Regions from separate parts of the Novosphingobium sp. TH158 genome, predicted to be linked through region 3. Evidence: predicted binding sites of a transcription regulator. Region 3 holds the regulator's gene; each other region holds the start of a gene.
The links. The regulator LexA, encoded in region 3, represses DNA repair genes until DNA is damaged. The targets are predictions, from matches to a motif close to GTTCCNCNCTTGTTCT.

Region 1 (3,254 bases), on a different contig from region 3:
CTCGATCCGCCGCGCCCCGGAAAGGTACTGGCCGGTAAGGCTGGCCTTGCTCTTGAGGATGTCCTTCAGCGTGCCCTGGGCGACGATCTCCCCCCCGTGCACGCCCGCGCCGGGGCCAAGATCGACGATGTGATCGGCATGGCGGATCGCATCCTCGTCGTGCTCCACCACGATCACCGTGTTGCCAAGGTCGCGCAGCCGCTTGAGCGTGGCGAGCAGCATGTCGTTATCGCGCTGGTGCAGGCCGATGCTCGGTTCGTCGAGCACGTAGAGCACGCCCGACAGCCCCGAGCCGATCTGGCTGGCGAGGCGGATGCGCTGGCTTTCCCCGCCCGAGAGCGTGCCGCTCGTCCGGTCGAGGTTGAGGTAATCGAGCCCGACGTTGTTGAGGAAGCCCAGCCGCTCGTTGATTTCCTTGAGGATGGCCTTGGCGATCTGCTGCTGCTGGGGGGTAAGCCGATCGTTCAGCGCGCCGAACCAGGCCACGGCATCGGCCACCGACAGGCGGGTGACGGAGGACACGTCGGCCCCGGCCACCTTGACGCTCAGCGCCTCGGGCTTGAGCCGCTTGCCCTCGCAGGTCTCGCAGGGCTGCGCGGTCTGGTACTTGCCCAGCTCCTCGCGCATCCAGGCGCTTTCGGTTTGCAGCATGCGGCGGTTGAGGTTGCCGATCACGCCTTCGAACGGCTTCTTCACCGTGTAGCTCTTGCGCCCGTCCATGAAGGTGAGGTTCACCGGCTGGCCCGCCGTGCCGTGCAGGATGACGATCTTCACCTCCACCGGCAGCGCTTCCCACGGCGTTTCCAGGCTGAAGCCGAACTCCGCCGCCAGGCTGGAGAGCACCTGCATGTAATAGGGGCTTGGCGGGTTGCTCTTGGCCCATGGGACGATGGCCCCCTGCTTGAGGCTGAGATGCTCGTTCGGCACCACCAGCTGCGGATCGAACAGCAGCTTTTCGCCCAGCCCGTCGCAGGCCGGGCAGGCACCCATCGGTGCGTTGAAGCTGAACAGCCGCGGCTCCAGGCTTTCGATGGTGAAGCCGGAGACCGGGCAGGCGAACTTTTCCGAAAAGACGATGCGGTTGGCGGGCAGGCCCGCGCCCTTCATGGCGCCGCCGGCATCCTCCGCCTCGCGCCCCGGCACCGGGCCATCGGCAAGGTCGACATAGGCCAGGCCATCGGCCAGCTTCAGCGCCTGTTCGAAGCTGTCGGCCAGCCGCGTCTCGATCCCTTCGCGCACGGCGATGCGATCGACCACCACTTCGATGTCATGCTTGAACTTCTTGTCGAGCGCGGGGGCATCCTCGATGCCATGCATCTCGCCGTCGATCCGCACGCGGGTGTAGCCCGCCTTCTGCCACTCGGCCAGTTCCTTGCGGTATTCGCCCTTGCGCCCGCGCACCACGGGGGCAAGCAGGTAGGCGCGCGTCCCCTCGGGCAGGGCCATGACGCGATCGACCATCTGGCTGACGGTCTGCGCCGAGATCGGCTCGCCCGTCGCCGGGCTGTAGGGCACCCCGACCCGCGCCCAGAGCAGGCGCATGTAATCGTAGATCTCGGTCACCGTGGCGACGGTGGAGCGCGGGTTGCGGCTGGTGGTCTTCTGCTCGATCGAGATGGCGGGCGAGAGGCCGTCGATATGCTCGACATCGGGCTTCTGCATCATCTCGAGGAACTGGCGGGCATAGGCCGACAGGCTCTCGACATAGCGGCGCTGCCCTTCGGCATAGATCGTGTCGAAGGCCAGGCTCGACTTGCCCGAGCCCGACAGGCCGGTAACGACGATCAGCGCATCGCGCGGCAGTTCGAGATCGATACCCTTGAGGTTATGCTCGCGCGCGCCGCGCACGACAATCTTTGACAGCGACATAGCGGCGCTCTGTTCCAGATTTGTTCGCAAAGTTCAAGCCGCTGTCGGCAGCTTGCCCACAAACGGGGTAAAAGGTGGAATCTTGCAACTTGGCAAGGCCGAGAAACTGTTGGATGAGGACGCCAGCTAGGGGGCCTCAGTGACCATTGAACAGACAAAATCGGAAGCGTTTGCATGAGCCTGCTTGCCGACCTTGCCAACGCGCGCACCGAAGAAGACGTGAAGGACGCCTATATCAAGGCGCTGGGCCTGAAGGCCTATTTCAAGGGACTGGTCGATATCCAGACCGAGGAAGTCTGGTTCGAGGCAAAGGAATCCTCCACCCCGCCGATCCTTATGTTCGCGCAGTTGCTGGTCTATGTCCGCGCCGCACGCAAGCGGGGCGAACCGATCCCCGGCTTCCTGGCCGTGATCGACCGCGAAAAGGCGGCCCTGATGCCGACCGAACACGCCCTTTCAATCCTTGAGGACAAGACCGTCGAATGGCCCAAATCCGGTTCGGCGGCCGACAAGGTGCTGGCGGCGAAGATCGCCCCGGTCATCGAAACCCATTTCGTTGTTTACCAGATCGCCAGCCATGAGAAGGAGTTCATCCGTGCGGTCAAATCGGCCATCGCCGAAGGCCGCATCATCCGCACCCAGATCACGCCCGACAACCTGCGGCAGGTGTTCGACAAATGGGTGGCGATGATCGGGCTGGAACTTGGCAGCGCCAACCCGGCCGATTTCGCCGTGCTGTTCTTTGCTGACATCATGCACGATGGCGCGAACGCGACCATGACCAACCTGCCCGCGCGCCTGCTTTACGATGGCGGCAAGCCGGTGTTCCTGCTCAACGGACAGACCTATGAACTGGCCAGCGAGCGCGGCTATCGCAATTTCTGGGCGATCTATCATCGCCCGCCTGAGGCGAAGCACCGCCACTACCTGCTTGAACGGCGGGACAGCCTGCTCCCGCTCGACGAACAGAAGTTCAAGGGTGCCTATTACACCCCGCTGCATATCGTCGACAAAGCCTACGACCAGTTGACGGCCACGTTGGGAGAGAACTGGCAGCAGCGTTACATCATCTGGGATATGTGCTGCGGCGTCGGCAATCTGGAAGTGAAGCACAGCAATTACCGCAATGTCTTCATGTCCACGCTGGATCAGGCGGATATCGACATCATGCGTGCCAGCCACACCTGCGTTGGCGCAACAATCTTCCAGTACGATTACCTGAACGACGACATCGATGATTTCGGCAACATCGACTATTCGATTTCGAACAAGGTCCCGCCTGCGCTGCGGCAGGCAATTGCCGATGCCAAGGAAGGCAAGAAGGGCGCGAAGCCGATTTTGGTGCTGATCAATCCGCCTTATGCAGAGGCAATGAACATTGACAA
Region 2 (3,254 bases), on a different contig from region 3:
CCACCGAAACGCCGCTGTAACGCACCAGCGGCGGATAGAGCGTCGGCAACCAGGCCCCCAGCGGACCATAGACATAGCCCATGACAAACAGCGCCGCAGACAGCGTAAGGAAAACCGCGAGCAGCGATCCCGATTGCAGGCCGGGTCCGAACACAAAGCCGAGCGCCACTGTCGCAACCGCTCCGATGGCCAACGTCGAGCGGCTGCCCTTCCTGTCGGACCGCCATGCCGCGACCCCGATGCCGAGCGCAAGGAACAGGTTGGCGACCAGCTGGGTGGAGAGGAACTCGGTGCGGCTGTAACCCAGTGCCGAGGTGCCAACGGCAAGCGCGAAGGCAGTGGCAAGATAGAAGATCGCAAAGCACGCCACGGCGCCTGCCGTTCCCGCGATAACGGCCCAGCCGTGACGCGCGAAAAGGCGGGCAAGCGGCACGGCGGGCGGTGCTTCGCGCTCCAGAGCCTCGCGGAACTGCGGGGTTTCGCCGATCTTCAGCCGCACCCACAGCCCCAGGCCGACCAGCACCGCGCTGAGCAGGAAGGGCACTCGCCAGCCCCAAGCCTTGAACTCCGCCTCGGGCAGCCACAGGCCAAGCGCCAGGAACAGTCCGTTCGCAGCCAGGAAGCCCAGCGGCGCGCCAAACTGCGGCGCAGCGCCAAAGCGCGCTTCCCAGCCCTTGGGCGCATTCTCCACGGCCAGCAGGGCAGCCCCACCCCATTCGCCGCCGAGGCCGAAGCCCTGGCCGAAACGCAGCAGGCAAAGCAGGGCCGGGGCGATCCACCCAGCCTGCGCATAGGTTGGCAGGAAGGCAATCAGGAGCGTCGAGCCCCCCATCAGCATCAGTGAGGCGACAAGCGTGGACTTGCGCCCCACCCTGTCACCGAAATGGCCAAAGGCTATGGCTCCCACCGGACGGGCGAAAAAGGCGATGCCGAAGGTGAGGAAGGACAGGGCAAGCTGCGCGGCGGGCGACTGTTCGGGGAAGAACAGCGGACCGAACACCAGCGCCGCAGCGGTCGCATAGATGTAGAAATCGTAGAATTCCACGGCCGTCCCGGCAAGGGCGGCGGAAAGGACGCGGGCGTTCTGGCGGACGGGTTGCATGGCGCGGATGCCTCGCCGCTTGGCGCGTACCTGTCAACCGCACGAATGAGAGGACGCCAGCCAAGGCTGACGCCCTCTCCCCCGAAAAGAAGGGGCGGGACCACAAGATCCCGCCCCTCCCTTGCGACCCTTCAGGGCTCGGGCCATCCGCGGATGGCAATTGGCCCAATAAAGCCGCGCGGATGAATTGTAAGAGAACAGCTTGTTGAAAGTTGTAAATCTGTTCACCCGTAACCTCACCACGAGGCCCTGCTATTTTCCGCCCGGATTGCGGCAATTATCCTGCAAATTGCGGGTGCAGACCGGGTAGACCTTGTTGAAGGCCTCGGGCGGAGGCGCCGTAAGTGCACCGACATAGGGGCCGCCGCGATAGTTCGGGTCGGCCGGCATGGCCGGGGGAACCGGCGAATTGGCCGTTGCCGGATTGGGCGGGGTCGCACTCGGCACACCGGGGCCGGTCGGGTTGGCCTGGATCACCGGCGGAGCGGCAGGTGGCGCAGGCGGCTCAACCGGCTGGACCGGGGGCAATGGCGGAACGGCGGGCGGTTCGGGGTCGGGCTGCGCCGCATTCAGCGGCAGCGATTCAAGGCACAGTGCAGCCGCCACCGCGGCGCTTGTCGAGGCAAGGGCAAGCCTGGTCATGGATAGCTCCTTTCGGATGCACCCAAACCCTCTTGATCCGCCCACCTTATTTCCCGCCAAGGATGAGTCCGCGATGAACAGGGCAGCATGCCGGCGCGACTTGTCGTGCCAGGCTTGCGCCTGATCTTCATGTTCCCTAGTTGTTCGCCATGAATCCCCCCGCTCCCCCCGCTTCGACCGACGAATCCTGGCTCAATGGACTGAACGATCCCCAGCGCGAGGCGGTCCTGACAACGGAGGGGCCGGTGCTGATGCTCGCCGGCGCGGGTACGGGGAAGACGGCGGCGCTTACCGCGCGCCTCGCCCACCTCATCCGCAGCCGCCGCGCCTGGCCGAGCGAAATCCTTTGCGTCACATTCACCAACAAGGCAGCCCGCGAAATGCGCGAGCGGGTGGGCGAGCTGATCGGGCCGGCGGTGGAAGGGATGCCGTGGCTCGGCACGTTCCACGCAATTGCCGCCAAGATGCTGCGCCGCCATGCCGAGCTGGCCGGGCTGCAATCCAATTACACCATCATCGACACCGACGATCAGCTGCGCCTGCTGAAGCAGCTGATCCAGGCCGAGGGACTGGATGAAAAGCGCTGGCCCGCACGCCAGCTGGCCGCCTGCATCGATCGCTGGAAGAACCGCGGCCTCAACCCCGACGATCTCGATGCCGGGGAAAACGAGAGCTATGCCAACGGCAAGGGACAGCACTTCTACCGGCTTTACCAGGATCGGCTGAAAGCGCTGAACGCCTGCGATTTCGGCGACCTGCTGCTGCACATGCTCAACATCTTGCGCACCCACCGCGAGGTGCTGGAGCAATACCGCCAGCGCTTCAAATACGTGATGGTGGACGAATACCAGGACACCAACCAGGTCCAGTACCTGTGGCTGCGGCTGCTGGCGCAAGAGCGCAAGAACATATGCGTCGTGGGTGACGACGACCAGTCGATCTATTCATGGCGCGGCGCAGAAGTTGCGAAAATCCTGAAGTTCGAAAAGGATTTTCCCGGCGCGAAGGTCATCCGGCTTGAGCAGAATTACCGCTCAACCCCGGAAATCCTTGCCGCCGCATCGGGCCTGATCGATGCCAACAGCCAGCGGCTGGGCAAGACCCTGTGGACCGAGCGTCATGCCGGCGACAAGGTTCGGGTGATCGGCGTCTGGGACGGCCCGGAAGAGGCGCGGCGCGTTGGCGAAGAGATCGAGCGCATGGAGCGCGAGGGGGCCAGCCTCAACCAGGTGGCGATCCTCGTGCGGGCGCAGTTCCAGACCCGCGAGTTCGAAGACCGGTTCATAACCATCGGCCTCAACTACAAGATTATCGGCGGTTTCCGCTTTTACGAGCGCGCCGAAGTGCGCGATGCGATGGCATACCTGCGGCTCATCGCCCAGCCATCCGACGACCTCGCGTTCGAACGAATTTACAATACGCCCAAGCGGGGACTGGGTGACAAGGCGCTGGAAAAGCTGCATCGGCACGCCCGTGCCCGCGGCGTTCCCTTGTCCCTTGCCGCCATCGA
Region 3 (3,254 bases):
CCGGGGCCGATGCGGTGATCCTGCAGGAAGACATCGTCCGTGCCGGCGAGCGGATTGAACTGACAGGAACCCCGCCGTCTCCGCCGGGCAAGCATATCCGCCGTTGCGGATCGGACTTCGCACTGGATCACGAGCTTCTGCCGGCCGGCGCCCGTATCGGCCCTGCCCAGCTCGCGCTGGCCATCGCTGCGGGGCACAAGCACTTGCCGGTCCGCCGGGTTCCTCATGTTGTCATCATCGACAGCGGCGATGAACTGGCCGAGGATCCCGAACTCTGTCCCGCACACCAGGTACCCGCCAGCAATGGCGCCATGATTGCCGCGCTGCTCGCGGCGAACCCCTGCACCGTCAGCCGCATCGGACCCGTTCGCGACGACCTTGAAGCCCTCGCCAGGGCTTTCCACGATGCACGCGATGCCGACGTGGTCGTGACCACGGGCGGAGCCTCGGTGGGCGATCACGACCTGATCCGCCCGGCAATCGAACAGGCCGGCGGAACCCTCGACTTCTGGAAGGTGGCGATCAAGCCCGGCAAGCCGCTTCTGGTCGCAACGCGAGGAGCGCAGGTGATCCTGGGCCTTCCCGGCAACCCGGTATCGAGCCACGTCACGGCATTCCTGTTCCTGCTTCCACTGTTGCGCGCCAGCCTGGGGGCAGGCCAGCCCCTGCCGTGCCCCATCCCGCTGCCGCTGGCCTCGGCAATGCAGCCAGGCGGCGACCGGCGAGAGTTCCTGCGGGGCAGGCTCTCGGACGGAGGCGTAGAGGTTCTGACCCAGCAGGACAGCGGCGCCCTTGCAGCGATGGCGGCGGCGCAGGTGCTCATCGACCGGCCGGCGGGATCGCCCGCGCGCCATGCGGGCGAGAAGGTCGACGTCCATTTCCTCGGAAACGGGGGCATTGCTTGAGCCGCGCTTGACTTGTCCCGAATCGTTGCTTAATTGTTCCTCATTCGTTCACTGAACGGCGCAAGAACATTTGCCGTTCGGGTTGAGGAGTGACGGCCGATGCTGACGCGCAAGCAGCACGAATTGATCCGCTTCATCCAGGCCAAGCTGGAGGAAACGGGAATTTCCCCCTCGTTTGAGGAAATGAAGGAAGCGCTTGATCTCAAGTCGAAGTCCGGCGTCCATCGCCTGATTTCCGCACTTGAGGAACGCGGGTTCATCCGCCGCCTGCCCAACCGGGCCCGCGCACTGGAAGTGCTACGGCAACCTGAAGATGCCTCGCCGCGGGCAACCAAGCCCGCACCGGCGAACACCAACACGGTCACCCCGCCCCTGCGCGCGCCTGCCGCGCGTCCGGAACCGGCGAACGACGTGATCGAAATTCCGCTGCACGGCCGGATCGCTGCCGGCGTGCCGATCGAAGCATTGGAAGGCCAGTCAAGCTTGCCGGTTCCTGCCGCCTTGCTCGGGCCAGGTGAACACTTTGCCCTCGAAGTATCCGGTGATTCGATGGTCGAAGCCGGCATCCTCGATGGCGATTTCGCGCTGATCCGCAAGACCAACACCGCGCGCGACGGCGAAATCGTCGTTGCGCTCGTTCGGGGCGAGGAGGCTACGCTCAAGTACCTCCACCGCGAACAGGGCGGTGTCCGGCTCGATCCGGCAAATGCGGCCTACGATCCGCAGCACTACGGCCCCGGCGAGGTAGAGGTTCAGGGTAAGCTGGCCGGCCTTTTGCGGCGCTATCACTGAGCTTTCGAAGCGGTTGCAGATGGATTTGGGGCTGGCGCTTTGCCGGCCCCTTTTTCCGTGTCCGGCGAACGCGGCGGACGGACGGCGGGCGCCCACCAGCCATGTTCCCCCTGCCCCTCGGCCACGCTGCGGACGCGGCCAGAGCCAAGGTCTATCGTTAGCCCCCCGGTCTGGTCGAGAAGCGACCGGTCGGCCTTGAGCACGCGGGGCTTGCATGCCCGGGGCAGCCACCGGTCGGCAATGACGATATCGCTCAGTTCGCAGGCAGCCAGCAGATCGCGCATGGACACCCACTCCGTTCCCCGAGCCATAAGCAGGTGCCAGGTCCGGCCACCCCGTTCCAGTTCAAGTGCACAGAATTCCGAGCTGCAGCGTGCCTGCGGCACCTCGTCGATCCGTCGCACCCGGCCATTCATGCCGGCCAGTTCGGTCAGGTTGTCGCGGGCGTAGTCACTTCTCGCGTCGCGCAGCACGACCAGTTCGTCACCTGCCAGGCGGGTAATGCCAACATGGCGACCGTCGCCGGAAACGAGCAGGTCGGGCGGGGAAAGCATGGCAAGAGCCCCCACCCCGAACGCGATGGGCAGCAGTCCGGCAAAGCGCACCCGTCCTCGCCACAGGGCCAGCCACAATCCTCCGGCGACAAATAGCGCAAAACCACCCGCGCCCATCGCAGGAAGGTGCGTGACCGCGCCCGGCCGGGCCGCAACCCAGTGCGCAAGCGCCAGCATCAGTTCGAGCGACTTGCCCGCCAGCCACCAGAACGGCCCGCCCGCTCCCACCGCATCGAAAAGCAGTGCCAGCGCGATCAGCGGCATCGAAACGAAGGTCGTCAAGGGAATGGCGATCACGTTGGCAGCCGCGCCGTAAACCCCGGCGCGGTGAAAATGAAAAAGCCCGATCGGCATCAGGGCGAATTCGATGACCACGCCCGTCAGCAGCAACATGGCCAATCGCCGCATGCCGTGCTGCCACCACGGCTCCTCACGCGGTGCAAGAAAGGCATGGACCGGTGCCGCGCCATGCAAAGCAACGATAGCGATCACCGCGGCAAAACTCATCTGGAAGCTGGGCCCGACCACCGCTTCCGGCCAGAACAGCATGACGATGAACGCTGCCACGGCAACCATTCGCAAGCTCAAAGGCTCGCGCCCGATGGCCAGGGCCGCGAGAACCAGCAGCGCGCCCAGGCAGGACCGGATGGTGGGCACCTCCGCGCCCGTCAGCAGGGTATAGCCAATGCCGACCAGCGCGGCGCTGGCGGCGGCCAGCAGCGGTAACCGAAAACGCAGCACCAGCCAGGGCCACAATCCGAACAGCCGCATGGCGAGGAACCAGGTCGCGGCGATCACCGCGCTGACGTGCAGCCCGCTGATCGACAGCAAGTGCGTGAGGCCCGAATCGCGCATCGCGTCCTCGTCCGCCTTGGCGATTCCTCCGCGGTCGCCGCTGGCGAAGGCCGCAGCGATGCCGCCGGCCGATCCGGGCACCGCCTCCCTGACGTGCGAGGAGATCGCCCGCTGCAAACGGCGAATGGCGGAATCCCCGGCTCCATCG

Region 1: uvrA (excinuclease ABC subunit UvrA) is a predicted target of LexA. The motif match lies at 1,881-1,896, and genes of this name have one in related genera.
Region 2: C0V78_RS13610 (ATP-dependent helicase) is a predicted target of LexA. The motif match lies at 1,876-1,891, and genes of this name have one in related genera.

What each region holds. Positions count from the first base shown of each region.
Region 1 is NZ_PKRT01000003.1:12,907-16,160, forward strand. Features, by position in the region: gene uvrA (excinuclease ABC subunit UvrA) at 1-1,869, opposite strand, end outside; gene C0V78_RS14700 (hypothetical protein) at 2,044-3,254, shown strand, end outside.
Region 2 is NZ_PKRT01000002.1:109,700-112,953, forward strand. Features, by position in the region: gene C0V78_RS13600 (MFS transporter) at 1-1,102, opposite strand, end outside; gene C0V78_RS13605 (hypothetical protein) at 1,355-1,744, opposite strand; gene C0V78_RS13610 (ATP-dependent helicase) at 1,894-3,254, shown strand, end outside.
Region 3 is NZ_PKRT01000001.1:407,470-410,723, reverse strand. Features, by position in the region: gene C0V78_RS02125 (molybdopterin molybdotransferase MoeA) at 1-905, shown strand, start outside; gene lexA (transcriptional repressor LexA) at 1,005-1,697, shown strand; gene C0V78_RS02115 (ComEC/Rec2 family competence protein) at 1,691-3,254, opposite strand, start outside.